DNA from 4 places in the Pantoea sp. SGAir0418 genome. Region 4 is predicted to be linked to each of the others. Evidence: predicted binding sites of a transcription regulator. Region 4 holds the regulator's gene; each other region holds the start of a gene.
What was found. Region 4 encodes PurR, which represses purine synthesis genes. Its sites were predicted from a motif close to CANGCAAACGTTTGCNTG; they were not measured.
Positions count from the first base shown of each region.

Region 1: C1N84_RS16975 (NCS2 family permease) is a predicted target of PurR. The motif match lies at 1,876-1,893, and genes of this name have one in related genera.
Region 2: guaD (guanine deaminase) is a predicted target of PurR. The motif match lies at 5,588-5,605, and genes of this name have one in related genera.
Region 3: pyrC (dihydroorotase) is a predicted target of PurR. The motif match lies at 2,509-2,526, and genes of this name have one in related genera.

Region 1 covers NZ_CP027911.1:3,630,086-3,637,412, reverse strand. The annotation lists gene soxS (superoxide response transcriptional regulator SoxS) at 1-337, opposite strand, end outside; gene soxR (redox-sensitive transcriptional activator SoxR) at 437-913, shown strand; gene C1N84_RS16980 (glutathione S-transferase family protein) at 957-1,625, shown strand; gene C1N84_RS16975 (NCS2 family permease) at 1,982-3,331, shown strand; gene C1N84_RS16970 (Na+/H+ antiporter) at 3,468-5,117, shown strand; gene C1N84_RS16965 (LysR family transcriptional regulator) at 5,178-6,080, opposite strand; gene C1N84_RS16960 (CidA/LrgA family protein) at 6,183-6,608, shown strand; gene C1N84_RS16955 (LrgB family protein) at 6,601-7,296, shown strand.
Region 2 covers NZ_CP027911.1:2,079,532-2,086,858, reverse strand. The annotation lists gene C1N84_RS09580 (glycine betaine ABC transporter substrate-binding protein) at 1-830, opposite strand, end outside; gene C1N84_RS09575 (ABC transporter permease) at 847-1,563, opposite strand; gene C1N84_RS09570 (hypothetical protein) at 1,602-1,826, shown strand; gene C1N84_RS09565 (MDR family MFS transporter) at 1,946-3,406, shown strand; gene C1N84_RS09560 (DUF1161 domain-containing protein) at 3,438-3,734, opposite strand; gene C1N84_RS09555 (DUF1283 family protein) at 3,787-4,122, opposite strand; gene C1N84_RS09550 (YnfA family protein) at 4,256-4,582, shown strand; gene ydfG (bifunctional NADP-dependent 3-hydroxy acid dehydrogenase/3-hydroxypropionate dehydrogenase YdfG) at 4,628-5,374, opposite strand; gene guaD (guanine deaminase) at 5,748-7,106, shown strand; gene dcp (peptidyl-dipeptidase Dcp) at 7,157-7,327, shown strand, end outside.
Region 3 covers NZ_CP027911.1:2,455,062-2,462,388, reverse strand. The annotation lists gene solA (N-methyl-L-tryptophan oxidase) at 1-18, opposite strand, end outside; gene bssS (biofilm formation regulator BssS) at 125-379, opposite strand; gene C1N84_RS11435 (hypothetical protein) at 667-936, opposite strand; gene dinI (DNA damage-inducible protein I) at 1,081-1,326, opposite strand; gene pyrC (dihydroorotase) at 1,395-2,441, opposite strand; gene C1N84_RS11420 (lipoprotein) at 2,660-3,223, opposite strand; gene grxB (glutaredoxin 2) at 3,339-3,986, opposite strand; gene mdtH (multidrug efflux MFS transporter MdtH) at 4,076-5,278, opposite strand; gene rimJ (ribosomal protein S5-alanine N-acetyltransferase) at 5,523-6,116, shown strand; gene C1N84_RS11400 (DUF480 domain-containing protein) at 6,132-6,776, shown strand; gene C1N84_RS11395 (Gfo/Idh/MocA family protein) at 6,778-7,327, shown strand, end outside.
Region 4 covers NZ_CP027911.1:2,249,720-2,257,046, reverse strand. The annotation lists gene C1N84_RS10375 (riboflavin synthase subunit alpha) at 1-139, shown strand, start outside; gene cfa (cyclopropane fatty acyl phospholipid synthase) at 188-1,336, opposite strand; gene punC (purine nucleoside transporter PunC) at 1,647-2,849, opposite strand; gene punR (DNA-binding transcriptional activator PunR) at 2,959-3,870, shown strand; gene purR (HTH-type transcriptional repressor PurR) at 3,867-4,892, opposite strand; gene C1N84_RS10350 (cytochrome bd-I oxidase subunit CydH) at 5,166-5,255, shown strand; gene C1N84_RS10345 (C40 family peptidase) at 5,312-6,103, opposite strand; gene C1N84_RS10340 (Grx4 family monothiol glutaredoxin) at 6,470-6,802, shown strand; gene rnt (ribonuclease T) at 6,855-7,327, opposite strand, start outside.

The DNA.
Region 1 (7,327 bases), 1.4 Mb from region 4:
CCATCGCCTGGCGACGCATGCTGTGACGATAAGCGGTAGGGGTTTGCGAGAACTGACGGCGGAACACGCGCGAAAACGTCTGCTGCGAGTCGTAGCCGTACTGCATCGCAATGTCGAATACCGGACGCTGCGTCTGACGCAAGGCTTCGGCGGCCAGCGTGAGACGGCGTTCACGAATATAACCACCCAGCGTTTGTTTCGTAACCGTACGGAACATACGCTGCAGGTGCCATTTCGAGTAACCCGATTTTGCCGCCACTTCATCAATCGACAATGTTTTATCCAGATTCTGATCGATCCAGTTAGTCAGTGAATGGATGATTTCCTGTTGCATCATAGCCTGTTCCTTCTGCAAGGTTATCGCCTGGTTTGAAATTCGCTGTTTTGCTGGGGTGCGAGTATAATTCCTCAAGTTAACTTGAGGTAAAGGCCCTAAATGAAAAAAGAACGCAATTACCCGAAACCGGTGCTGACGCCGGGCGAAGTGGCGAAACGCAGCGGCGTGGCGGTATCGGCACTGCACTTTTATGAAAGCAAAGGCTTGATCAGCAGCACGCGCAATGGCGGTAATCAGCGCCGCTACAGCCGTGATGTGCTGCGCCGCGTGGCGATCATCAAAATTGCGCAGCGCATCGGGATTCCGCTGGCGACGGTCAGCGACAGCCTGATGCACGTGCCGGCGAATAAGCGCATGTCGACGCAGGAGTGGGACGCGCTGACGCAGCACTGGCGCGAAGAGCTGGATAAACGCATCGAAACCCTGACGCGTCTGCGCAACGATCTTGACGGCTGCATTGGTTGCGGCTGCCTGTCGATGCGCGACTGCCCGCTGCGCAATCCGGGTGACCGTCTGGGACAGCAGGGCTCCGGAGCGGTCCTGCTCGATCCGCAACAGGACGAGCCGCAGCGTTAATCCGCTATACTAGATGCCAACCCTTAGCAGCAAGGAATCGCGCATGATTACCGTTCACCATCTGGAAAACTCCCGTTCTCATCGGGTGCTGTGGCTGCTGGAAGAGCTGGCGGTGCCGTATCAAATCAAACGCTATCAGCGGGAAAATACCCTGCTGGCGCCGGACGAATTAAAGAAAGTGCACCCGCTGGGTAAATCGCCGGTGATTACCGATGGCAATCGGGTGATCGCCGAATCGGGCGCCATCCTCGAATATCTGCAGCTAAAGTATGACAGCGAGCATCTGCTGGCGCTGCATGAGGAAGAGGAGCAAATTCAGGCGCGTTACTGGCTGCACTATGCTGAAGGTTCGCTGATGCCGCTGCTGATGATGAAGCTGGTGTTTGCTCAGCTTGGTAAAAAGCCGGTGCCGTGGCTGCTGCGCCCGGCCGGCGTGGCGCTGAGTAAAGGCATTCAGAAAGCGTGGCTGAACAAGCAGCTGGCGCTCCACGGGCGCGTGATTGAGCAGCATCTGAGCCAGCAGCGCTTTTTTGCCGGTTCACGCTTCAGCATTGCCGATGTGCAGATGAGTTTTCCGCTGCTGGCGTTGCAGATGCGCGGCGCGCTGGGTGAGATGCCCGCCACGGCGCGCTGGCTGGAGAATATGCAGCAGCGCGCCGCGTGGCAGCGCGCGCTGGAGCAGGGCGGCCCGATTCAGTTCAATAACGGCTGAGGCGCAGCGGTAACGCAACGAAACAGGACGCCGCGACGCGCTGTCGCGGCACCGCAGCAAACCATCTGAAATGCCAGCCTTTTTCCTCCGTGATTTCCTGCTCCCGCTAGCGTAACGCCAGCCATAATGGCGCCAGAGCTGCGCATTATCCTGCCTGCCAGGTGATTAGCAGTTGAAAACGCCACCCCAAACGCCAGATAATCGTTTGCCTTTTTTCCGCGTCACCCCTTTTTGACCTGGAATACGCGGCCACGTAATCGTTTGCCTGCTTTTCTCTCTGAGACATCTTCACCAGGATGATGCGCAAACGCGAGCCGCGCGGTGACCTATATCTTAAAAAACACAGAGGAATAACTATGTCTGGCGAATCACGCCCGGCCAGGGGAAAACTGGACGCCTGGTTCCACATTTCAGCACGCGGCAGCAGCGTGCGGCAGGAAGTGCTGGCTGGCCTCACCACCTTTTTAGCGATGGTTTATTCAGTCATCGTGGTTCCTGGCATGCTCGGTAAAGCGGGCTTCTCACCGACGGCGGTGTTTGTCGCTACCTGTCTGGTGGCCAGCTTTGGCTCCCTCATCATGGGACTGTGGGCCAACCTGCCGATGGCGATTGGCTGCGCCATCTCCCTGACCGCCTTCACCGCGTTCAGCCTGGTACTGGGCCAGCACATTAGCGTGCCGGTGGCGCTGGGCGCGGTCTTCCTGATGGGCCTGCTGTTCACGCTGATTTCCGTGACCGGCATTCGCGCGTGGATTCTGCGTAACCTGCCGATGGGCGTGGCGCACGGCACCGGCGTCGGCATCGGCCTGTTTCTGCTACTGATTGCCGCCGATGGCATTGGTCTGGTGGTAAAAAACCCGGCGGCAGGCCTGCCGGTGGCGCTTGGTCACTTCACCTCTTTCCCGGTGATCATGGCGCTGATCGGGCTGGCGGCGATTTTTGGTCTGGAAAAACGGCGGGTACCGGGCGGCATTCTGCTGACCATCATTGCGATTTCGCTGCTTGGGCTGATTTTCGACCCGGCGGTAAAGTGGCAGGGGCTGTTTGCCATGCCGAGCCTGCGTGATGCCAGCGGCCAGTCGGCAATGTTTAGCCTGGATATCATGGGCGCGCTGCAGCCGGTGGTATTGCCGAGCGTGCTGGCGCTGGTGATGACCGCGGTGTTTGACGCCACCGGCACCATTCGTGCGGTGGCCGGGCAGGCGAACCTGCTGGATAAAGAGGGCCAGATTATCAATGGCGGTCGCGCGCTGACCACCGACTCTATCAGCAGCCTGTTTGCCGGACTGGTGGGTGCCTCGCCCGCCGCAGTGTATATCGAGTCCGCTGCGGGTACTGCCGCCGGCGGTAAAACCGGCCTGACAGCGATTGTCGTGGGTCTGTTGTTCCTGCTGATTCTGTTTATGTCGCCGCTGGCTTATCTGGTTCCGGCCTATGCCACCGCACCCGCGCTGATGTATGTCGGCCTGCTGATGCTGAGCAACGTGGCCAAAATCGACTTCAATGATTTCGTCGATGCGATGTCTGGCCTGCTGACGGCGGTATTCATCGTACTGACCTGCAACATCGTCACCGGCATCATGCTCGGCTTTGCCGCGCTGGTGATTGGCCGCCTGTTTGCCGGCGAGTGGCGCAAGCTCAACGCTGGCACGGTGGTGATTGCTGTGGCGCTGGTGGCGTTCTACGCGGGCGGCTGGGCTATCTGACCGCAATCCGGGCGTCAGTCCGAATTATTCTCTTTATCGCACACGCCGCACATCGGGTAGCCCCGCCGGGCGGCGTTTTGTTTTACACTTTCCGACGCAACATCGCTTCGATTAATATGATTCGCCTAAGGAAAGCATGGAAATCTTCTTTACTATTCTCATCATGACGCTGGTGGTTTCGCTGTCCGGCGTTGCGGCACGTATCCTGCCGTTTCAGATCCCGCTCCCGCTGGTACAGATCGCGGCCGGCGCGCTGCTGGCCTGGCCAACCTTTGGTCTGCACGTCGATTTTGACCCCGAACTGTTCCTCGTGCTGTTTATTCCGCCGCTGCTGTTTGCCGATGGCTGGAAAACGCCGATCAACGAGTTTCTGCATCACGGCCGTGAAATTATCGGCCTGGCGCTGGTGCTGGTGCTGATTACCGTGGTCGGTATCGGCTACCTGATTTACTGGCTGGTGCCGGGCATTCCGCTGATTCCGGCGTTCGCGCTGGCGGCGGTGCTGTCACCGACCGATGCGGTGGCGCTCTCCGGCATCGTCGGCGAAGGGCGCATCCCGAAAAAGATCATGTCGATTGTCCAGGGCGAGGCGCTGATGAATGACGCGTCGGGCCTGGTGTCACTCAAGTTTGCCGTCGCGGTGGCGATGGGCACCATGGTGTTCACCTGGGGCGGCGCCAGTGTCGAATTCCTTAAAGTGGCGATTGGCGGCCTGGTGGCCGGTGTCGCCGTTTGCTGGCTGTACGGTCGTTCGCTGCGCCTGCTCAGCCGCTGGAGCGGTGACGACCCGGCAACGCAAACCGTACTGCTGCTGCTGCTGCCGTTCGCCTCTTATCTGATTGCTGAACACCTCGGCGTCTCCGGCATTCTGGCGGCGGTAGCGGCCGGTATGACCATCACCCGTTCCGGCATCATCCGTCAGGCACCGCTGGCAATGCGCCTGCGCGCCAACAGCGTATGGCAGATGCTGGAGTTTGTGTTCAACGGCATGGTGTTCCTGATGCTGGGCCTGCAGCTGCCGGACATTCTCTCCACCTCGATTGCTCAGGCGAACGCCGATCCTAACGTCGAGCTGTGGATGCTGTTCGCCGACGTCGGGCTGGTCTATGCGGCACTGATGATCGTGCGCTTCGGCTGGCTGTGGATCATGAAGCGCACCAGCCTGCGCCTGCTGAAGAAGAAGCCGCTGGAGTTCTCCAGCTACTCGCTGCGTGAACTGCTGATCGCCTCTTTTGCTGGCGTGCGCGGTGCTATCACGCTGGCCGGTGTGCTGTCGATTCCGCTGTTACTCAGCAACGGCGAACCTTTTCCGGCGCGCTACGAACTGGTGTTTATCGCCACCGGCGTGATTCTGTTCTCGCTGTTTGTCGGCGTGATTCTGCTGCCGATTCTGCTGCGCGGCATGGAGAGCCACGACAAAGTGGGGCACCGTCGCGAAATCCAGAGCGCGCGTGCCGCGATGGCCGGCGTGGCGATCGAAAGCCTGCACAAAATGGAGCAGCGACTGGAAAACGACGCTGAAGAGAACATCGATCCTGAGCTGCTGAAAGAGGTCAGCCTGCGGGTGATTGGTAATCTGCGTCGTCGCGTCGATGGCAAAGATGATATGGAACAGGCGCTGTTTGCGGAAAATCTGGAGCGCCGTTTCCGCCTGACCGCGCTGCGCGCCGAGCGTGCCGAGGTTTATCATCTGCGCGCCACCCAGCAGATCTCCAACGAGACCATGCAGCGCCTGCTGCGCGATCTCGACCTGCTGGAAGCGTTGCTGATAGAAAAAGAGGAATAGCCGCCGCGTTTTGCTGCTCTCCGATCCCGCGGCCGCCTGACAGACAGGGCGGCCGCTTTGTTACAGCGATAGCCGTGGCGCGTTATCCGGCCAGTGTTCACGGCAGCAGGCAATCCACGCCTGCGCGCTGCGCGACAGATAACTGCCTTCGCGCCAGATTAGCCCCAGACGCCACTGCAGCTCCGACTCCAGCGGCAGCCACAGCAAGGCCTGTTTATCCAGCCGCTGGCAGATCGGCTCCGGCAGGATCGCCAGCCCCATATCCGCCTGCACCATCGCGGCAAGAAAATCCCACTGCGCGCTGCGCAGCGCGATATCCGGCATCACTCCCTGGCGCTGAAACGCTTTCATCAGCTGGCGGTTAAGCGAAAACTCTTCGTTGAGGATCAGCAGGGGATGCTGAGCCAGCTCGGCCAGCGTCAGGCTGGTGCGGTTGAGCCAGCGCGCGCTGCGCGGCAGCAGCACGCACAGCGGATGGCGCATCAGTTCCAGCATGTTCAGCGGCAGCTCCGCATCAATCGGCAAGGCGGTCAGCGCAATATCCAGCCCGCCGCTCAGCACCGCCTGCTGCACCGTCAGGCCACCAAATTCGGAGATTTTCAGCTGTACGCCGGGATAGCGGCGGCGGAACGCGGAGATCGATCCGGCAATCTGCATGCCGACCATCGGCGGAATGCCGAGCCGCAGCTCACCGGTTTTCAGCTGGTTGATGTCACTGATTTGCGCCTCCAGCTGATGAAACTCCTGCAAAATCGCCAGGCCGCGCTGATATACCGCCTGGCCGCTGTCGGTGAGATGCAGCTTGCGTCCCTCGCGCAGCAGCAGCGTACAGCCCAGCTCTTCTTCCAGCTGGCGCAGCATTTTGCTGATGGTGGGTTGCGTCACGAACAGCTTCTCCGCCGCGCGGGTAAAGCTCTGCTGACGCACCACTTCGGTAAAGTAACGCAGCGCACGCACGTCCATAAGCATTCCTTTTTGGCATAGTTTGAATAATTTTAATTCATTTCTTTCACACTCTGGCGAGGATTTATACTGCAACCCTGAATTTTTAACGGGAAGAGAGAAATGGCGTCCGCGCTTCGTCCGCGCACCACGGATATCCTGCAACGCGTCACGGTGCCGCTGCAGCTGGTGCTGTATATCGCCCTGTTCGTTGCCAGCGGTCAGCTGGTGAGCTGGCTGCATCTGCCGTTACCGGCCAACGTCGTGGGTATGGTGTTGCTGTTACTGTTGATCGTCAGCGGTATCGTGCCGCTGCGCTGGGTTAAAGCCGGGGCCAACTGGCTGCTGGCCGAAATGCTGCTGTTTTTTATTCCGGCGGTGGTGGCGGTGGTGAATTACAGCGACCTGCTGCGCAGTGAAGGCTGGCGCATCTGTGTGGTGATCGCCGTCAGTACGCTGATGGTGCTGGCGGCCACCTCGCTGGTGGTCGATCGCTTATACCGCTTCGAACTGGCGCGCGCGGCGCGTAAGCAGGGCGATCGTGACTGACTTTATCATTAGCCTGTTGTGTCTGGCGCTGACGCTGCTGGTTTACTACCTCAATAAACGCCTGTACCGGCGCAGGCCCACGCTGCTGCTGATGCCGCTGGTGTTAACGCCGCTGGTGCTGGTGGCGCTGCTGCTGCTGACGCACGTCAGCTGGCAGGATTACATCGCCGAAAGCCACTGGCTGCTGTGGCTGCTGGGGCCGGCGACGCTGGCTTTTGCGGTGCCGGTTTACGAAAACCTGCACATTATCCGCCGCCACTGGCTGTCGCTGAGCGTGGGCGTGATCACCGCCACGCTGGTGGCCGTGTGCAGTTCGGTATGGCTGGCGCGGCTGCTGACGTTACCGGAGAGCATCCAGCGCAGTCTGGCGGTGCGCTCCATCACCACGCCTTTTGCGCTGGCAGCGGCCCAGCCGATAGGCGGCCAGCCCGATTTGGTCGCGCTGTTCGTGGTGATTACCGGCGTGTTTGGCATGGCGGTGGGCGACGTGCTGTTTTTACGCATCGCGATTAAGCAGGGCGTGGCGAAGGGCGCCGGCTTTGGCGCGGCCTCGCACGGAGCCGGCACGGCACGCGCTTATCAGCTCGGCCAGCAGGAGGGCGTGGTCTCCAGCCTGGTGATGATGCTCTCCGGCGTGCTCACGGTGCTGCTGGCCCCGCTGCTGGGACAGCTGTTGTGGCATGCCTGACGGGCAAATCTGCGCCCGCATCGCCCTGCAT
Region 2 (7,327 bases), 170 kb from region 4:
TCGGTGATCAGCGGCGACAGCGCATTCAGCGCGGCCTCAAGGCCAGGATGGCTTTCCAGGACATCCTGACGCACTACTGGCGTGACGTTGTAACTTGGGAAGAAGTGCTTATCATCCTCCAGTACTTTCAAATCAAAGCCTTTTACCCGGCCATCGGTGGTGTAGATCAGTCCGGCATCGACAAAGCCGTCGCGTACTGCGTTGTAGACCAGACCGGGGTCCATCTGACGAATCTGTGGGCGATCCAGCGGCATGTTGTAGGCTTTTTGCAGCGGTTTCAGACCATCCGAGCGGCCGGCAAACTCCAGATCGAGACCGAGTTTCCAGTTATGATCCGGATCGGTGTTGCGTACCTGTTCCAGCTTCGCCACCAGCTGCGACATGGTGCTGATGCCTTCCGCCTCAGCGCGCTGGCGCTGCATGGCAAACGCGTAGGTGTTGTTCATCGGGGCAGGATTGAGCCACACCAGTCCCAGCTTCGCGTCCAGCTGTTTAACGGTTTTGTACGCCTCTTCAGACGACATCGGCTTGTTGATATGGTTAAAAATAATCAGCGAGGTGCCGGTATATTCCCACGTCATATCAATCTGCTTATTGATCATCGCGTTGCGCCCGATGGTGGTGGCGATGTTGGTTTTCGGGATGACCTGAAAACCTTTCTTTTGCAGCCACATCACCGTCATCGCAGACAGGATATGTTGCTCGGTAAAGCTTTTGGTCGCCATTACAATGGGCGTGGCGGCGAGCGCGCCGTGACTGAGGGTTAAGGTGGCGGTCAGGGCCAGCGCGGTGCGTTTGACCCAGCGCGCCAGCAGATTAGCAGTGGCCATGATTACATGCTCCGGGTTAAGCCGCAGAGTGCGGGCTGAGGACGCGTCCCAATGCTGCCAGCAGCATGTCGAGGATCAGGGCAAACAGGGCGGTGGCCACTGCGCCGAGGATCAGCGTCGGGAAGTCGTTGAGATAAATACCGGGGAAAATCAGCTCACCGTAGCTGCTGGCACCAATTAAAAAGGCCAGCGGCGCGGTGCCGACGTTAATCGCGGTCGCGATGCGCACCCCGGCGAGGATCACCGGCAGCGCATTCGGCAGTTCAACCCGGCGCAGCCGCTGCAGTTTGGTCATGCCGATACCGTTGGCGGCTTCAATCAGCGACGGCGGCACCGCGCTCAGACCGGCATAGGTGTTGCGCACAATTGGCAGCAGCGAGGCGAGGAACAAGGCGATCAGCGCCGGGCGATCGCCAATGCCGACAATCACCATCGCCAGCGCCAGCACAGCCAGCGGCGGCAGCGTGTTACCGACGTTGAAGATTTGCATCACATATTCAGCCCAGCGACGGGCAAAGGGACGGCTGAGCAAAATCCCGCTCGGGATGCCAACCAGTAAAGCGCATAACATCGACCAGAACACTAAGTACAGGTGTTGCTGCCCAAGGTAAAGTAAATCCACCTTGCGGTCGCGCAGCGTATCCAGCCCTAATCCCCACACCAGCAGGGCTATCACCACCACGATGGCGAGCAGTGCCAGCCCGGCACGTCGGGCGAGCGATGCATTGTGCATAGCGTGCGTCTCCCTGATTGAAAAAATCGATTGATTTTATGACGTTATCTTCAGCATACCGGCGTTATGCGGTGCAATACACAGACGAAAATCCAGCACGCTGTCAAATTGCAGTTAAAATGACTGTTTCCCGGCTTTTTCACAGTGAAAAACCAGAAACTGCCTTTAGAGCTATAGCAATGCTTGATGATCATTGCCAGTTTTCACGGCAAAATCAGGTAGATACAAAAGTGGTAAAACTAAGCGAAACCCGCATGAAATAAGGTGTCGTTCGACAATAAAAAATTTTCATCAAGATAGGTGACATTGTCACAAACAGGCGCACGCAGAGGAAACTGAGTCGGCGAAATTTCGACTAGCCTTGTAAGAAAAAGGGAGACGTATGACTGAAAGCGCACAATTACAAACGGAACATCGCCACTGGATTCTGATTGCCTGCATGCTGGCGATGTTTATGGCTGCCATTGAGGTCACCATTGTGGCCACGGCCATGCCAACCATCATTGCCGATCTTGGCGGTTTCGCGCAGTTTGGCTGGGTATTTTCTATTTATCTGCTGACGCAGGCGGTAAGCGTCCCGTTGTATGGCAGACTGGCGGACATCTGGGGCCGCAAACGATTATTTTTCATCGGCGTAACGCTGTTTTTGCTGGGCTCGGTGCTGTGCGGTTTTGCCCATAGTATGACGTGGCTGATTGTGTTTCGTGCCTTTCAGGGCCTCGGTGCCGGGGCGATTATGCCGCTGACCACCACCATCGTGGCGGACATTTACTCGCCGCGCGAGCGCGCCAGCGTGCAGGGCTGGCTCTCCAGCGTCTGGGGCGTCGCGGCCGTCATCGGTCCGCTGAGCGGTGCCTGGCTGGTTCAGCACTTTAACTGGTCGGTGATTTTCTGGGTAAACGTGCCGATTGGTCTGCTCTCCATGCTGCTGCTGGCGCGTTTTCTGCCGGCGCGCGAACAGCATCAGGGCGCAACGCTGAATCTGACCGGCAGCTGCTGGTTGATGATCAGCGTCACCGCATTGCTGGTGGCGCTGTTACAGGCGGAAGCGCTGGGTTTCTGGCTGGTGCCGTTCCTGGCGCTGGCGCTGCTGGCCGGCTGGCGGCTGAAACATCACGAGCAGCGCGCCGATGCGCCGCTGTTTCCGCTGGCGCTGTGGCGCAGCCGCCTGATTGTGGCCGGCAATGCCGGGAACCTGATTATCGGGGCCACCATGATGGGCATCAGCGCATTTCTGCCGACGTGGATTCAGGGCATTACTGGCGGCACGCCGCTGCAGGCGGGCAGCGCGCTGGCGATGATGTCAATTGGCTGGCCGCTGGCCAGTACGCTCAGCGGGCGCCTGATGCTGATCACCTCGTATCGCTTTACCGCGCAGCTCGGCGCGTTTTTACTGATTGCCGGCAGCGCGCTGCTACTGCTGCTGCGCGCCGACAGCAGCATCATGCAGGCCGGGCTGACGGCGTTTGTTATTGGCACCGGGATGGGCATGACCAGCACCACCTTTCTGGTGTCGGTACAAAATCATGCGCACTATGAAATTCGCGGCATCTGCACCGCCTCGATCATGTTCAGCCGCATGCTGGGTTCAGCCATCGGCACGGCGATAATGGGCGCGGTGCTCAACCTTAACCTGTCGCTGCGGCTGCCGCAGGCCAGCGATCCGATGCAGAAAATTATGGCACCGGAGAGCCGTCAGGCGCTGCCGCAGGAACAGTTACACTTCTGGACCGGGCAGATTGCCAGTTCGCTGCACTGGGTATTTGTGGTGGCATTGCTGATTGCGCTGCTGACGTTGTGGATTGCGTGGCTGATGCCGCGTCAGCGGCCGGAAGCGGAATAAAGCAGGGCGGCCGACCAGCCGCCCGAAGGGATTACTGTGCGGGAGCATCCTGCGAACTGCCCGCGCTGTCCGGCACGCTGCTGTCCGCATCGTGACCGTTTTTCTTATAAACGATTTTCTGCGTGTCGTTTTCACAGTGGCCAACGACCTGACCGCCTGCCTGATCAACCTGATCGTTCGGCACGATATCCAGCGTAAAATCCGATTCCGCCACGCCATTGTTGATGATCTTTTTGCTGATATCGGCGCGCACGCTTTCGCAGGACGCCTGCACCGCCAGCGGTAACGCCAGCGCCATTAGCAACACAACTGCATTACGTTTTTTCATCACTCACTCCTTGTTGCGTCATTCCCGTGAAAACTATAGCAGCTGGCGCGCGTTACGGCGCCAGCGGACGGCCGGTGCGGCGATCGAGGCAGCGCAGGGTGTTCGGTTCCCAGTACGCATTAACGTTGTAGCTTTTTTCGCAGGCGTCGCGGGTATCAAAGGCCCGGTCTGCCTTATCGAACTCTTTCTCCACGCGGGTATTTACCTTGTTACGCAGGTTGCGCGTATCGTTCCACTGCTCTTTGCTCTGACGCGCCGCCTCGTTGCTGGCCGCGTTGTTGCCATCTTCGATAATCAGGCGATCCGTCTTAGCGACAGCCAGCGGCGCAGTCAGCAATACGCTGGCGGTCAGCGTGGTAGCCAGCAGGGCGGAAAACAGTTTTTTCATCGTCATTTCCTTTCGTTAACTCCAGCACAGCGCGCAGGGCGGCTGTCACAACACTGTCTGCCAGTATATCATCGCTGCTTCTTTGCTCACCAGCGGTGAGCGGTTTGTTTAACGATCAGAGAGACTTTGTATGCTGGTGAAAACCGCGCTGCTGTTTTTTATCACTGCGATTGCCGAGATCACCGGCTGTTTTCTGCCGTGGCTGTGGCTGAAGCGCGGCATGAGCGCCTGGCTATTGTTACCGGCCGCAGCCAGCCTGGCGCTGTTTGTCTGGCTGCTGACACTGCATCCGGCAGCCAGCGGCCGGGTGTATGCGGCTTATGGCGGCGTGTATGTGTTAACGGCGCTGATCTGGCTGCGGCTGGTCGATGGCGTCAAACTGAGTGCGTGGGATTGGGGCGGTGCGCTGGTGGCGTTCAGCGGCATGCTGATTATCGTTATCGGCTGGGGCAAGGCCTGAACCGGCCGCGCAGGGCGACCCGACGGGCCGCCACGCGCAGCTTGCTTATCCTTTAAACACTTTCAGTCCGGCGGTGGTTTGTGTCACCGGCATGATTTCCAGCGTGTTGATGTTGACGTGCTTCGGCAGCGTGGTCACCCAATAGACCGCTTCCGTCACGTCTTCCGCCGTCAGCGCTGTGGTGCCTTCATACACCGCATCCGCGCGGCCATCGTCACCTTTGAAGCGCACGTTCGAAAACTCGGTGCCGCCCACCAGGCCAGGCTCGATATCGGTGACGCGCAGCGCGGTGCCGTGCAGGTCGGTGCGCAGGTTGAGGCTGAACTGGCGCACAAACGCCTTGGTTGCCCCGTACACGTTGCCGCCGGCGTACGGCCAGCTGCCGGCAATTGAGCCAATGTTGACGATGTGACCGACGTTGCGCTCTACCATGGCAGGCAGCACGGCGCGCGTCATATACACTAGCCCTTTATTGTTGGTGTCGATCATATTTTCCCAGTCTTCAACGCTGGCTTTATGTGCCGGTTCGACGCCCAGCGCCAGCCCGGCATTGTTAACCAGCACATCGATATCACGCCATTCGGCGGGCAGGGCGGCGATGGCTTCTTCGATAGCCGCGCGGTTACGCACATCCAGCTGCACGGTGTACAGGTTGTCGCCTAGTTCCTGTTTTAATTCCTGCAAACGCTCAGCACGGCGTCCGCTAGCGATCACTTTGTGACCTGTAGCAATGAAGCGGCGGGTGATACTTTGACCAAAACCGGCGGTAGCACCGGTAACAAAAATAATCATCTCACTGTTCCTTATACGATTTCAGGTTCTCTGCCACACCTTAGCATTAACCCCGCAGCGGCGCTCCTGAAAAGCGTGAGCGGCGTGTTGCAGAATCTTTCCTGCACGTTTGCGGTGCAGCCCTGCACCATGAGCGTGCCCGATCAGGTTCATTTTCCCGGCGTATAACGCCAGCGCAATGCGCAAGGGCAATACCACGAACAGGCAATCGGTTACGCATACGATTGCCTGTAATTTTTGCGACGATAATCGCGCTGAAATTGTGTATTCATCTGAATTTAAAGTGATTGTTGGATGGGCTTGCCTGGCATGCGGTTTGCAATATCTTTGCTATATCTATCTGAAACCTGCATTACACCCTGAAGGAAGCGTCATGTCTGACTCTGTTGTAACCCGCCTGCGCGCCAGTTTTTTTGATTTCCCCGCGCTGGCCGACCAGCCCGATGGCCTCGCCGACCAGGCTCGCTACCTCGAAGACGGTCTGCTGACGCTGCGCGACGGCAAAGTGGTGAGTCTGGAGCGCTGGCAGCCGGCACATCAACACCTGGAATCAACGCAGGTGATCGATCTGCGCGGCAAGCTGATCCTGCCGGGGTTTGTGGATACCCATATTCACTATCCGCAGACCGAAATGATCGGCGCGTTCGGTGAACAGCTGCTGGAGTGGCTCAATCAGTACACTTTTCCGGTCGAGAGCCAGTACCACTGTGCGGCGCACGCGGCGCGCATGTCAGCGTTTTTCCTGCAACAGCTGCTGGCCAACGGCACCACGACTGCGCTGGTGTTTGGTACGGTGCATCCGCAATCGGTAGACGCGCTGTTCAGCGCCGCCGAACAGCTGGAGATGCGGCTGATTGCCGGCAAGGTAATGATGGATCGCCACGCACCGCCGGAACTGACCGAAACGCCGGCGCAAAGTTATCAGCAGACGCGTGAGCTGATTCAGCGCTGGCACCAGCGCGGGCGTCTCGGTTATGCGCTGACGCCGCGCTTTGCGCCGACCTCATCGCCGCAGCTGCTGGAAAAAGTGCAGCAGCTGAAAAACGAGTTTCCCGACACCTGGCTGCATACCCATCTCAGCGAAAATCAGCAGGAGATCGCCTGGGTAAAAACGCTGTTTCCCGCCCATGACGGCTATCTTGATGTGTATCACCAGCATCAGCTCACCGGCAAACGCAGCGTATTTGCCCACTGCCTGCATCTGGAGGATCGCGAATGGCAGTGCCTGCATGACACCGATTCGGCGATGGCCTTTTGTCCGACCTCCAACCTGTTCCTCGGCAGCGGGCTGTTCAATCTTAAACGCCGCTGGCAGCAGCGCGTGCGCATGGGCATGGGCACCGATGTTGGCGCCGGCACTACCTTCAATATGCTGCAGACGCTGGGTGAAGCCTATAAGGTGGGGCAACTGCAGCAGTACAAACTCAGCGCTGCAGAAGCGATTTACCACGCTACGCTGGGCGGCGCCCATGCGCTGGATCTTGATGACAAAATCGGCAACTTCAACCCCGGTAAAGAGGCAGATTTTGTGGTGATCGATCCTGCCGTATCACCACTGCAGCAGCTGCGCATGGCCAACAGCGACGATATCCATCAGCGTTTGTTTGTCCTGATGACGCTGGGTGATGACCGTAACATCGCGCAAACCTGGGTCAACGGTAAGTGCGTGTGGCAGCGGGAAAGCCATACGCACGCGCAAGGTTGTTGCCAGGCGACGAAACTGCCAGGATAAAAGCATCCCGCCGCAGGTGGCTGCGGCGTTGCTGATTATCAGGAGCGATAATGACTTCACGTGCCAATCCGTTTTTTAACGTCAGCCCGTTGCCGTACCAGACACCGCCGTTTGATCTGATCGACGAAGCGCATTTCCTGCCGGCGCTGGAAGCCGGAATTGCCGAAAAGCGCCAGGAAGTGGCGGCCATTGCCAGCAACCCCGAGCCGGCAACCTTTGCC
Region 3 (7,327 bases), 210 kb from region 4:
AATCAGATCATAAACCATGACGACATCACTCCTGCAAAACGGCGATTTTTTTCAATAGCATATCAAAAGAGTGCGCCCATGAAAAAGGCACCCTGTAGGGTGCCTTTTCACGCGATGGTGATGATTAGTGCTTGCGATTATCGCGTAGGTATTGCTCAGTGGACTCGATCTTTGCAATGCCAGCTTCGAGGATAGAGATAAACTGTCTGGCTACGTCAGTTGTCAGCCAGTATGTTGGGCCCACGTCAGCTTCTTCTTCTTTCTGGTCCTGCGATGATAGCGAGTGCAGGCGGATCATCATGGCGTCATAGCTGTCAACGGTGCTGATATCCCATCCCACCAGCGGATGGGTCTGGATGACGTCTTTACTTCTGTCCATTATAACCTCCTTATTACTCGTTAAACGAAGTGCTTTCGAGGTTCAATGCGTCTGTATCTTGCACTAGCGAGATAATTATAACATGGAATTAACAGTACAGTAGTTAAAAAGTGTGGTGACTAAAAACACAGCAAAATAAAAGCAGCCAAAAGCCGGTTTTCAACGAATAAATAAACGCCTTACGCAGCTGGGTATTTATTGTCGCAGCGCAACGTGTCGTCATACCGATTATCGGCATCTCAGCATTAAAACTTTAACGGGCTAAACGCCAGGGTAAAAATCTGAAATTATCCCTGCGACTCGGCAGGCAACTGCCCTTTGCGTCGATGGATCTCGTCCGCCAGCCGGGCAAAATGCTGCTGTAACTGAGCGTCATGATTCTGGTTTTGCGCTTCGAGCGTCAGATTGTGAGCCAGCAGCTGGCTGGCGCGATCGTCCAGACAGAAGGTCAGCGTAGCAAAGGCATTTTCCAGCACGGTCAAACGGCGTTGCTGTTCAGCAATGAAGGCCAGTAATTCCCCAAACGTCATCGCCTCTTCTGGTTTTTCAGTAGTCATGTGCAACACACCTCCTGTAAGCACGACGAGGCAAGAATAGGACATCGTTTAATCAGAGTCTAGCTGGCGCGGGTTTTTCTGGCGAGCGGGAAATAAAAACAAAAAAGCCGGGCGGCGGGCCCGGCAAAAACGGCACAGTGGCGGTTAATCGGTAATAAACCAGTCGTCAGCGCTTTCCCAGGTTTCCTGCAAAATATCGCTGATGCGGTCGCGTGATTCTTTACAGCCGCCAAACACGCTGAGCTGGTTACCACCGGCATAGCGCACTTTGACGTGATGATTGTCGTCGGGAAAATCGCGGGAGATACGGCGAGTGAGTTCAGCGCTCAGTGCATCCAGTGCACCGGCGGGAAGGGGCTGAGTCTTTGCTACGGTAATTTCAACACGCATAAACGCCTCCGGGATAATATACTGTTTATTTGTACAGTATAAAATTCCCGAAGGCAAGCGGCAGATGATTATTCTTTGATGCGCCAGTTAAGGGTTTCACCGGCGAGGAACGGAACCAGCGTATCGTCAGCGACCGTGATGCTCTCCTGCACCGTCCACGGCTCACGCACCAGCGTCAGGGTACCGTCGTTGAGCGGCAGGCCGTAGAACCTGGGGCCGTTCTCAGAGCAGAAGGCTTCAAAATGCTCCAGTGCGCCAAGCTCTTCAAACACGGTCAGATAAGCGGGCAGCGACGTCGGCGCATTAAATACGCCGGCACAGCCGCAGCTGGCTTCTTTCAGATGGCGCAGGTGCGGTGCCGTGTCGGTGCCCAGGAAGACACGACGGTTGCCGCTTGCCACCAGGTTACGCAGCGCTTCCTGATGAATGTTGCGCTTCAGAATGGGCAGACAGTAGAGATGCGGGCGCACGCCGCCCACCAGCATGTGGTTGCGGTTGAACATCAGATGCTGTGGCGTAATGGTCGCGCCAAGCAGTTCATTGCCGGCGGCCACATACTCCGCAGCTTCCTTCGTGGTGATGTGTTCCATCACCACTTTCAGGCCCGGGAACTGCTGGCGCAGCGGCTGCAGCACGGTTTCGATGAAACGCGCTTCACGATCAAAGATATCAATGTGCGCATCGGTGACTTCGCCGTGCACCAGCATCGGCATACCGATTTCCTGCATGCGCTCCAGCACGCTGGCAATGGAGGCAATGTTGGTGACGCCATGGCTGGAGTTGGTGGTGGCGTGTGCCGGATAGAGTTTTGCCGCCGTAAAAATACCGCTGAGGAAGCCGCGTTCGATTTCGTCCGCATCGAGCGAATCGGTGAGGTAACAGGTCATCAGCGGCGTGAAGTGATGCCCAGCAGGCAGCGCCGCCATGATGCGTGCGCGATACGCTTCGGCAGCCGCAACGCTGGTGACCGGCGGAACCAGATTTGGCATGACAATCGCACGACCATTCACCGCGCTGGTATAGGGCAGCACTGCATTGAGCATCGCGCCATCGCGCAGGTGGATGTGCCAGTCGTCAGGGCGGCGAATCGTGATTTGCTGGGGTTGGGCTGTCATTGAAAAAGGCTCCGGCTGAGGTGAAAACGAAATGGCTCGTTTAGGCCGGGGACTAATCATAAGGGGGCGGGCAACCGTTTGCACGGGATTTTGCAGTGCGGGAGAGAAATAACCGCAGGCGCGGCAAATTGCGTAGCAGCGTGGCAGGCGCGTGCAGAATCATGCCGGCATCCTGCCACGCTATGCATGGCCGCCACTGAGAACGGCCGCTTGCAACGTTAATCGGTAAACGGAATCACCAGTTGGCCAGGCTTCACTTCCAGCCCTTTAGCCAGTTTCTTCGCCAGCGCCTCGCCTTTGCTGCGGTCGGCGCTTAGCACGTAGGCGGGTTTTTCATTGAAATAGCGCTTGAGGGATTCGTCCAGATACGGCGTAAGGGTTTTCATGATCGACGCCATCTTCTCAGGTTGCACCTGTGCGTCGACGATTTCGAGGTCCTGCAGATAAATGGCGCCCTGCTGCGCGTTATACACCGGTTGCGCTTTCATCTTCAGCTGCATTTCGGCCTGCTGCGGACCAAACAGCGAGCTGACGTTGATGTTGGCTTTACCAGACAGCGTCACTTTGCCGGGTTCTTCGCGGCCAATCTGGCTGCTCAGATCGGTCAGTACAATATGGGCATTCACCAGCCCGGACACGCCGATGTCTTTCTCGTAGTTGTTGCGCTTTTGCAGCGCCTGATTCACTTCCTGCTCGCTGATGGTGTATTGCGTCAATTGGTTACAGCCGCTGAGCAGCACGGCAAAAAACAGGGCAAACAGCCCGGGAAACGCCTTCTTCATGATTTCTTCTTCCTGGTTGATACGGCCAAACAGCCTTAAGCCTGCCTGATTCAGGGCCAGGTGTCACCAGGAGAGAGATGAGAAACGCAGCCGCGCGCTTCTCATCACAGCGCCATCAGGCCGCAATCGACGACAGCAGATTCACCTGCGTCTGTTTCGCCATGTTATCGCGGTAGTCGGCGACGCGGCTCGGCCATTCGATACCGGAAACCAGCGTCAGCGAGCGCAGCAGCGGAAACAGATGAATGTCATCCTCAGACAACTCGCCGTTCACCGCATTGGGTTTGACGATCAATTTATCCAGCTGGCGCAGATCATCACTGATATTTTTGATGAAACCCGGGGCATGCTTACGCAGTTCGGCAAAGTCACCGAGGCTGGCCTGTTTCTTTTCGCGGAAGTAATCACGCGCTTCGGGGGTGGCAAATTCAGCAAACGCGGCCTCAGCGATGCGCGGCAGCAGCAGCTTGTTGATGTAGCCATTGACCCGTCGCAGCCAGTCGGCGATGGCGGGATTTTGCTTGCCGGTCAGCAGCGGCTGGCGATCCTGATTATCGACAAAGCGCACGATATCCATGCTCTCTGGCATCGCACTGCCATCGGCTTTTTGCAGAATCGGCGCCATTTTCTGGCCAATCAGCTTTTTCGGCGTTGCTTCATCGTCATTGAGCATCACAATCAGCTCAACCGGCAGGTTTTTCAGGCCAAATATCATGCGTGCTTTGACGCAGAAAGGGCAGTGATCGTAGATGTAAAGTTTCATCCCGTTTCTCCTGTGATTCTCAGGGTGACGGAGGTCACCCTTTTTCCGGACGTGCGGGAAGTATGGAAGAGAACGCCTGAACCGGCAAACTAGCTGCTGAAGATCGCTGGTGCCACCTGGCGCGGCTGGAACTGCCACCATAGCGCCAGCAGCGTGATCATACCGACGGTGCTGAGCAGCATCCACGGCAGCTCCGGCAGGGCCAGCTGCTGGCCCATATCGAACATCCAGCCGCCACCGGAGTAGCCAATCAGCCCGCCAATTGCCAGACCGAGCCGGCTGAACCCCATGTAGCTGCCGCGTGCCCGGGCGCTGGCCAGGGACGCACTCAGGGTTTCACGTGCCGGTTCAGCGATGATCGATCCGAGATAGAAAACGGCGATCAGCAAAAACAGCGACGGCAGCGAATCGGTCATGCCAACCGGCAGCAGGCTGAAGGTCATCAGAAACAGCCCGGCCATCAGGCGTGTCTCAAGGCGGAAGCGCTTTTCACTCCAGCGCGCCAGCGGATAGAGCAGGCTGAGTGACAGTAGCGCTTCAATCGCGTACATCCACTTCACCGCCGCCGGTGCGCCCGCCACCTGATTGACCATGACCGGCAGCATCAGCATCACCTGCACGGCGAGAATGTAATAGCCGGTCAGGGTAAAGACATACAGGCGGAAACGGCGGTCGCGCCACACGCGCTGCATTCCCTCGCGCATGGCGATACGCTCCGTAGAGATGCGCCATGCTGGCAGCCACACGGCGTTAAAGATGGCGGCGACGACAAACACCGCCGCACCGACCCAGCACACCAGACGGAAATCCCACGCCAGCAGCCAGCTGCCAATCAGCGCGCCCAGCACCGCGCCGGCGCTGTCCTGCATCATCAGCAGCGAAAAGAAGCGTCCGCGCTCGCGTGCCCGCACCAGTTTCACCACCAGCGCGCTGCGTGGCGGATCGAACAGCGTGCCGCCCAGTCCGGACAGCAGGCAGGCCAGCCACAGCAGCCACGGCTGATGCGCCAGCGCCATACAGGCGAAACCGGCAGCGCGCATCAGCATGCCGGTGACAATCAGCGGCCGCGCGCCAAAACGGTCAGCAATGGCCCCACCGAAGATGCCAAGCCCCTGCTGCACCAGCTGGCGCAGGCCGAGCGCAATGCCCACCAGCAGCGCGGCCCAGCCAAGCTGTTCCACAAAGTGAATGGAGATCAGGGGAAACACCACAAAGAATCCCATTACCACCAGCATGTTATCGACTAACAGAAACGTTTTTCCAAGGCGTCGTGCCCGCGCAACCCGTGACATGCTGAATCCTGAGCAAGTGAGAAGGAAAAGTGACCAGTTGGTCTATTTTCTGCCTGCTCCGGCGGGAAAAATAGCGTTTTCAGGATGATATTTTTTTATCCAGCCTGAAGAGAAATTAATCCTTAATCGGAATCAATTGCCGTGAGCGATGCGCGGGGTTTTACCGCAGCCGGGGTGACGGTTATAGTGAGAAGTAACGCCGCTGGCGTACATCTTTCTTTCGTTATGGATTTCAGGAGTCATGATGTTTGGCTATCGCTCTGCTGGCCCGCGCGTGCGGCTTACCACCGATCGTCTGGTGGTGCGTTTAGTACATGAACGCGATGCCTGGCGTCTGGCGGATTACTACGCCGAAAACCGCGCCTTTCTTAAACCCTGGGAACCGGTGCGCGATGAGAGCCACTGTTATCCCTCTGGCTGGCAGGCACGCCTGGGTTTAATTGCCGACATGCATAAACAGGGCTCCGCGTTCTATTTTGTGCTGATGGACCCGGAAGAGCATGAAGTGCGCGGCGTCGCCAACTTCAGCAATGTGCTGCGCGGATCGTTTCATGCCTGCTATCTCGGCTACTCGCTGGGAGAGAAGTGGCAGGGGCAGGGCATGATGTTTGAGGCGCTGCAGGCGGCGATTCGCTATATGCAGCGCCAGCAGCGCATTCATCGCATCATGGCCAACTATATGCCGCACAATCAGCGCAGTGGTGATTTGCTGGCGCGCCTCGGTTTTGAAAAAGAGGGCTACGCCAAAGACTATTTACTGATTGATGGCCGCTGGCAGGATCATGTGCTGACGGCGCTTACCTGGCGCGAATGGAACCCGGATCGTCGCGGACAATAATAAAAGGAACACTTAATGAAGATGGTTCTCTCCGCGCAGGCACTGCGCGTGATCGGCTGCCTGCTGGAGAAGCAGGTCACCACGCCGGATCAATATCCGTTATCCCTCAATGGCGTGGTCACCGCCTGTAATCAGAAATCTAACCGTGAGCCGGTAATGAACCTGAGCGAAAGCGAGGTGCAGGCTCAGCTCGATGAGCTGGTGAAAAAGCATCTGGTCACCGCTAACAGCGGTTTCGGTCAGCGTGTCAGCAAATATGAACAGCGTTTCTGCAACTCGGCGTTTGGCAATCTGCAGCTGAATGCCGCCGAAGTGGCGGTGCTGACGCTGCTGTTCCTGCGCGGCGCGCAGACGCCGGGCGAACTGCGTACCCGCAGTGGTCGTCTGCATGAGTTTCAGGACATGGCCGAGGTGGAACGCACGCTGGAGGGGCTGACAACGCGCGACGACGGCCCCATGGTGGTGCGTCTGGCGCGCGAGCCGGGCAAGCGTGAAAGCCGCTATATGCACCTGTTTGGCGGCGAGGTGGTGGATGAGCTACCCGCGAGCCACACAGCGTCGCCTGAACCCGACGATCTGGCCGCGCGCGTTGCTCAGCTGGAAGCGCAGGTGGCGCGCCTTGATGCTCAGCTGCAGCAACTGCTGCAGCGGGAGGCGTGAAATGACGCTGCGTATTGGTGTGGTCGGGCTTGGCGGTATCGCGCAGAAAGCCTGGCTGCCGGTGCTGGCACAGGCCAGCGGCTGGCAGCTGGTGGGCGCGTTCTCGCCCAGCCAGGCGCGGGCGCAGCCGATCTGCGACAGTTACCGTATTCCTTATTTTAGTCAGCTGGATGCGCTGGCGGCGGCCAGCGATGCGGTGTTTGTACACAGCAGCACCGCCAGTCATTTTGAGGTAGTGCAGGCGCTGCTGCTGGCCGGTAAAGATGTTTGTGTCGATAAGCCGCTGGCCGAAACGCTGCAGCAGGCCGAGACGCTGGTGGCGCTGGCGGAAAAGCGCAAACGCAAACTGATGGTGGCCTTCAACCGGCGCTTTGCACCGCGCTACCAGCAGCTGAAAGCGCAGCTGCCGGGCGCATCCTCGCTGCGCATTGAAAAACACCGGGCAGACAGCGTCGGCCCGCACGACCTGCGCTTTACCCTGCTGGATGACTATCTGCACGTGGTCGATACCGCGCTGTGGCTGGCCGGCGGCAAGCTCAGGCTGGAGCTCG
Region 4 (7,327 bases):
CGCGAAGAAGCTGGGGCACCGGGTCAATATCGAAATCGATCCGCATACCCAGGCGATTGTCGACACCGTTGAACGTGTGCTGGCGCAGCGTGATGCCGCGGCCGCGCTGGCGGCACAAACGCTGCCGGACGCTGAGTAATCGCGAATAAAAAAGGCGCGGTAAGCGCCTTTTGTCCTGGCTCGGAAATCAACGCGCCACGCGCAAACCGCCTTCAGCGCCGCGGCTGAAAACTACCTGCCACAGCTGAATATCGCGCGCGCGAAACGCACCGGCGCAGGCGTTGAGGTAATAGCTGAACATCCGTTTGAAACGCTCGCCATACTTCTCCGCCAGCTGCGGCCATGCCGCCTGGAATCGCTCGTACCAGGCCATCAGCGTGGTGTCATAATCCGCGCCAAAGTTATGCCAGTCTTCCATGATGAAGTGAGATTCGCTGGCATCGGCAATCTGCCGTACCGACGGTAAACAGCCGTTGGGGAAAATGTATTTATCGATCCACGGATCGACGTTCATGTCGGTTCTGATCGCCCCAATGGTGTGCAGCAAAAACAGGCCTTCCGGTTTCAGGTTACGATCAACCACATCGAAGTAGGTGGCATAGTTTTTCGGCCCGACGTGTTCGAACATGCCCACCGACACGATGCGGTCAAACTGCTGGTTCAAATCACGGTAATCCTGCAGCAGAATGGTCACATCCAGACCGGCACAGCGCTGCTGCGCCATTTTCTGCTGCTCGGCAGAGATAGTCACGCCATGCACTTTCACCCCGTAATGACGCGCGGCGAATTCCGCCAGTCCGCCCCAGCCGCAGCCGATATCCAGCAGCGTCATGCCCGGCTCAAGCTGCAGCTTGCGGCAGATCATATCCAGCTTGTCCTGCTGTGCCTGCTCCAGCGTTTCCGCGCTTTTCCAGTAGCCGCAGGAGTACTGCATAAACGGATCGAGCATCAGTGAAAACAGGTCGTTGCCAAGATCGTAGTGCTCTTTACCAACAATCCAGGCGCGTTTCTTTGACTGCAGATTGGTGAGGCGCGCCGCAGCAATGCGCAGCGTGTCTTTAAAATGGTGCGGTAACTGCTTATCCAGATGATGTTTCAGCACGCGGTGGAAGAACATATCCAGACGTTCGCACTCCCACCAGCCGTCCATGTAGCTTTCACCGAGGCCCAGCGATCCCTCCTGCAAGACCCGTTTGAAAAAATCCGCATGTCTGACCTGAATATCCCAGGGGCGTGTGCCGTTGATGTGAATGTCCGCCCGCTCCAGTAATTCATGGGCGATACGAAACCATTGGTTTTCTTCAAGGCTCACTTCTTCTATACACGATGAACTCATAGCTTCTCCATCACCTTTCCGATTTGAACCTGAGAAAAAGAATAGTCAAATTCCTCAGGCCTGTGAGAGAACTCACGGAAAATCCGTGCGCCAGATAGCCGACGTACTACAGAGGTATGAATCTGAATAGAAATGTCTGCCACAACTCCGGAGGTGAATATCGTGCAGACGCCATCCCAGCGACAGTGTCGCTAAAAAATACGATCATTATGTTATTGATTTGTTGCAGAAATGCTGACCCACTGAGTATATGCTCACGCAGGTCAGTATTCAATGGCTTATCGTTAGTTTGCTAACGATAATCGTTGCCTTAGCAATTATCTTCGCAGGGACGGGAAGCGTGAGCAATATCACTTTGTGCGTTGGCGCTGCGCTGCCACAGGAAACCGGCCCAGGCGAGGATCACCGTGGCGACCATGACCAGCGTGGTATGTAACAGCGCCTGCTGCAGACCGGCGGATACAATAAGGCTGGCGAGGAAGCATAAGCCCAGCTGCAGCAGATTCTGCAGGCCGGCCGCTTTGCCGGTGGCCTGCGGGAACGGGGCGAGGGCGCTGGACACCACAATCGGGTAAATCGCGCCATTGGCCAGCGCCATGCCGCAGAACGGCAGCAGCAGAGCCACCAGCGGCGGCGTGGTGATCAGCGCCACCGCAAACAGACCCAGAATGCTCAGACTGTAAATCATCAGCAACCACGGCAGCAGCTGCGCACCCTGAAAACGGTTCAGCAGTGCGCGACAGCCAAACCCGCCCAGCAGGAAGGCGATGGTCTGCGGAATATAGCTCAGGCCAATGTCCGCCGGGCTCAGACCCGCGGCGGCGAGGATAAACGGCGAGCCGGTCAGCCAGGCGAAGAAACTGGCGGAGCAGGCGGCATAAATCAGTACGTTACCGCTGTAAATACGCGTCGCCAGCAGCGTCAGCCAGCCCGGCTGCGGCGCGCTGTTGTGGCGCGCACGCGGCGAGCTGGCCAGTTTCAGCGTGCCGAACAGCAACACCAGCGTCACCAGCGTGAGCGCGAGGAAAATGGCGCGCCAGTGAAAATGGGCCATCAGCCAGGCCCCCAGCAGCGGCGCCAGCGCCGGTGACAGCGCCACCAGCGGCATAATCGTGGCAAACACTTTGTTGGCTTTGGCCTGCGGATAGCGATCAACCACCAGCGCCTGCCAGCTCACCGCCGCGGCGCACACGCCTACCGCCTGCACAAAGCGCAGCGCCAGCATCAGCCAGACGTTAGTCACCCACAGCATGGCAAGACAGCTCAGCGCAAACAGGCTCAGGCCCGCCAGCAGAATGGGTTTACGGCCGAAGCGGTCCGACAGCACGCCCCACAGCACCTGCGCACAGGCAAAGCCGCCCAGAAACAGGCTCAGGCTGGCGCTGATGGTGCCCGGTGCGGAAGCAAAGTCGCGCTGCATGGCGCCGAAGGCGGGTAAATACATATCGGTGGCCAGAAAGCCGAGCATGCTCAGCACGGCAAGGTAAGGCAGAAATCCTTTGGATGACAGCATGGTTTTTCTCATTCGGCAGGTTGAACGGCGGGGAGTGTAAAAGGGGGCAGCGGGCTTTGTGAAACGCTAATATTTGCAGGGTGCTGTTAAAATTTTTGAAGGGAAAATTATGTGGTCAGAATATGCGCTTGAAGTGGTGGACGCGGTTGCGCGCACCGGCAGTTTTAGCGCGGCGGCGCAGGAGCTGCACCGCGTGCCCTCTGCCATCAGCTATACCGTGCGCCAGCTGGAAGGCTGGCTGGCGGTACCGCTGTTTGAGCGGCAGCATCGCGAAGTGGTGCTGACGGCAGCAGGCGAGCATTTTGTGCGTGAAGGGCGTTCTGTTATCAAAAAAATGCTGGCCACGCGCCGTCAATGTCAGCAGCTGGCTAACGGCTGGCGCGGTCAGCTCAGCATCGCGGTAGATTGCATCGTCAAACCGCAGCGTACCCGCCAGCTGGTAAAGGATTTTTACCGCCATTTCCCCGATATGGAGCTGATCATCAGCTACGAAGTATTTAACGGCGTGTGGGACGCGCTGGCTGATGGTCGTGTCGATGTGGCGATTGGCGCCACCCAGGCCATTCCGGTCGGCGGCCGCTTCGCCTTTCAGGATATGGGCGCGCTCAACTGGCGCTGCGTGGTGAGTCCGCAGCATGCGCTGGCCCACAGTCCGCAGCTGGATGACGAAACCCTGCGCGCCTGGCCGTCGCTGGTGCTGGAAGATACGTCGCGCGCGCTGCCGCGCCGCATGACGTGGACGCTGGATAACCAGCGGCGGCTGGTGGTGCCGGAGTGGGAAACCGGGCTGGATTGCCTGCAGGCCGGATTGTGCGTGGGCATGGTGCCGGGCCACCTGGCGCGCCCGCTGCTGGACAGCGGCGCGCTGGTGGAGCTGGCGTTGCCGCAGCCGTTTCCGGACAGCCCGTGTTGCGTCAGTTGGTCTGAGCAGCGCGCGTCACCGGCGCTGGCGTGGTTACTGGAATATCTGGGCGATGCGGAGACGCTGAACCACGAGTGGCTCAGCGAGAAGGCGGCTTAACGGCGGTAATCGCGGAACGGGCCATCGGCCACGGAGCGGCGCTCAATCAGCGTGGGCTGCACTTCAATGGTCTGCGGCTCTTCGCGTTTGCTGGTGATGCGGTCCAGCAGCATCTCCAGTGCCTTTTCCCCCAGCTGCGCTTTCGGCTGGTGCACGGTTGTCAGCGCCGGGGTGAAGTAGCGCGCGTTGCGCACATTGTCATAGCCAATTACCGAAATATCCTGCGGCACGCGCAGTCCCATCTCGTCGGCCGCGCAAATCGCGCCCATCGCCATGATATCGCCGCCGCAGAACACCGCCGTCGGGCGCTGTTTCTGGTTCAGGATCTGCTGCATTGCCTGATAACCTGACTCCGGTTCGAAGTCACCCTGCACAATCCACTCGGGACGGACGCTGATGCCCGCTTCCTGCATCGCCTGCAGAAAACCCGCATGACGGCCACCACCGGTGTTGCGCTCCATCTGGCCGGGGATGGCACCGATGTCGCGATGGCCGCGCTCAATCAGGTAACGCCCGGCGAGGTAACCGCCGTGGAACGCATTGTCCTGCACGGTATCGGTAAAGTCCCCGCGCGATTCGCCCCAGTCCATGACCACCATCGGGATATTGCGGTTCTCTTCCAGCATCTGCAGCAGATCGTCGGGATATTCGGAGCACATGACCAGCAGGCCATCGACGCGCTTTTGCGCCATCATCGAAAGATAAGCGCGCTGTTTTTGCAGATCGTTATGCGCGTTGCCGAGAATCAGCGTGTAACCACGCTCAAAGCAGTGATTCTCCACGGCTTCAATAATTTCGGCGAAGTAGGGCGCTTCGCTGGAGGTCGCCAGCAGGCCCAGCGTCTTGGTGTGATTCACCTTCAGGCTGCGGGCCACCGCGCTCGGTGAGTAGTGCAGCGCTTTAATCGCTTCCCATACGGCGTTACGCGTCTCTTCCGCGACAAAACGCGTTTTGTTGATGACATGCGAAACCGTGGTGGTTGAGACCCCGGCGCGTTTCGCCACATCTTTAATGGTTGCCATGAAAATGGTACTCCTGGGCTTATCGCAACTTACTGATAAGTATATTGTTAAACGTTTGCGTCTGCTAATGGTTTTGCGCCCTGAATATCAGGGCTAATCTGCTTAATCGGGCAGGGAAACATCCTTCAGCAGGCTGTCAATGCAGCATGCGCTAAATCTGTTGCGCAACGAAAGGCGGCGATTCTAGCAAGCCGGGGCGGATAACACGAGATTTTTGCCCATCACTGTGCGAAAATTATTTAACCATGCAAACTGTGTGACTAAGGAGTTGTGATGAGTACCGATTTAAAACTGGCATTGACCACCACCGCCGCTGCTCTGCTGATGATTATTGCCTTTAGCTTTACCGCCATTCTGCATTAATAAAAAAGCCGGTGCTGCTGAACAGCCACCGGCTTTTTTGTTGCGCAACGCTGAGGTTAGCGCACGGTTTTCGGCGTCATCATACGGCGCGCGCCAACGTAATGCTTCTGCCAGTAATCCTCGCCCAGCGCGCTAATCTGAATGTCCTTACCGGTGCGCGGAGACTGAATGAATTTACCATTGCCCAGATAAACCCCGACATGGTCGGCGGTGCCGCGGTTGTTGATGCGGAAGAACACCAGATCGCCTTTCTCCAGCATCTCGCGCTTGATCGGCGCGGCGTCGCGCAGGTGATACATCTCATTAGCGGTACGGGGAAATTTAAACTTCACCAGATCTTTGTAGGCGTACCACACTAAACCACTGCAGTCGAAACCGGTGTGCGGTGAGGTGCCTCCCCACTGATACGGTTTACCCAGCTGGCCCATCAGTTTCGTCATCGCGGTTTCACGTGCTTTTTGATAGCGCAGGCGGTGGGCCTTGCTCATTTTAATGCCGCTCAGCTGCTGCACTTCATCATCAACGGCAACGTCACGCGATTTTTTCGCCAGCCGCTGATGACCATATTTTTTCGCACTGAGCTTAAGTGAGGATTTGCGCTGCGTGGTGTGCTGAAGTACCGTTTCGCTTTTCTGCTGTTTTTTCAGCCTGAACTTCTGTACTGACGTCAGGCGTGACTTTTTGCTGGTGGTTTTCACCGGGCGTCGTTTGCGACGCTCATCTTCACGCGCGTTCTTTTTCTCCGCTTTCTGCAAACTGGCATTAACCGGCGCATGCGGAGAAGCCGCCGCCACATTAAAGAACAGTTGGGCAAAAGCCAGTATGAAAAGCGTAATCAGTAAACGCATAGTCCGGTTACAGGTTAAGCCGTCGGCAGGAAGCCAGACCGCGGTAAAGTTAGAAAAATCTGATCGACGATCAGCACCGGGGCAATTCTAATCCACTTTTTTTGCAAAAGGTAAGGTCTTTTTCCATTAATCTGTCACGGTACTGAAAGTGGGGCAAAAATGAGCGATTTCAGCTGTTTAACCCAGCGGAATTATTGCTAATTATTAATTGATTAATGCTTATTAATGATATGAAAATGTTATTCGTGGCGCGCGAACTTAACAAACATGGCGATATGCGCCGGCTAAGGCAAAATCCCGTTTTCAGTCGCGGGGCGAAGTCGCTACAATAAACAAACACGAAGTGAAGGATTAAGGAAGGCAAAAATGAGTACTGTTGAAAAAATTCAGCGCCAGATCGCAGAAAACCCGATCCTGCTGTACATGAAAGGTTCGCCGAAACTGCCAAGCTGCGGTTTCTCTGCGCAGGCGGTACAGGCGCTGTCTGCCTGTGGTGAGCGCTTTGCGTACGTAGACATTCTGCAAAATCCGGATATCCGCGCTGAGTTACCGAAATACGCCAACTGGCCAACTTTCCCGCAGCTGTGGGTGGATGGCGAGCTGGTCGGCGGCTGCGACATCATCGTTGAGATGTTCCAGCGCGGCGAACTGCAACCGCTGATCAAAGAGACCGCTGAGAAGCACAAAGAAGCAGAATAAGAAAAAGGCCGACAGCAGTGTCGGCCTTTTTTTGGCTGCGGTCTGACGGGCCTCAGGCCGAGGCATCGTCTTCGGCCGGCTCTTCACTCACCGCCAGCGGCCAGCCGCCGAGGCGTTTCCAGCGATTCACCAGTTCGCAAAACAGCGTGGCGGTCTGTTCGGTATCGTACAGCGCCGAGTGCGCCTGAGTGCTGTCAAAATCTATCCCCGCCGCTTTACAGGCCTTCGCCAGCACCGTTTGTCCCAGCACCAGCCCGCTCAGCGCGGCGGTGTCAAAGGTGGCGAACGGGTGGAACGGGTTACGCTTCATGCCGGTGCGCTCTGCTGCCGCCATCAGAAAATTATGATCAAAGGTGGCATTGTGCGCCACGATAATCGCCCGGTTACAGCCGCTGTCTTTGGTGCCTTTGCGCACCATTTTGAATATGGCGTGCAGCGCCTCATATTCACTCACCGCGCCGCGCAGCGGATTGCTGGGGTCGATGCCGGTAAACGCCAGCGCTTCGGGATTGAGAATCGCCCCTT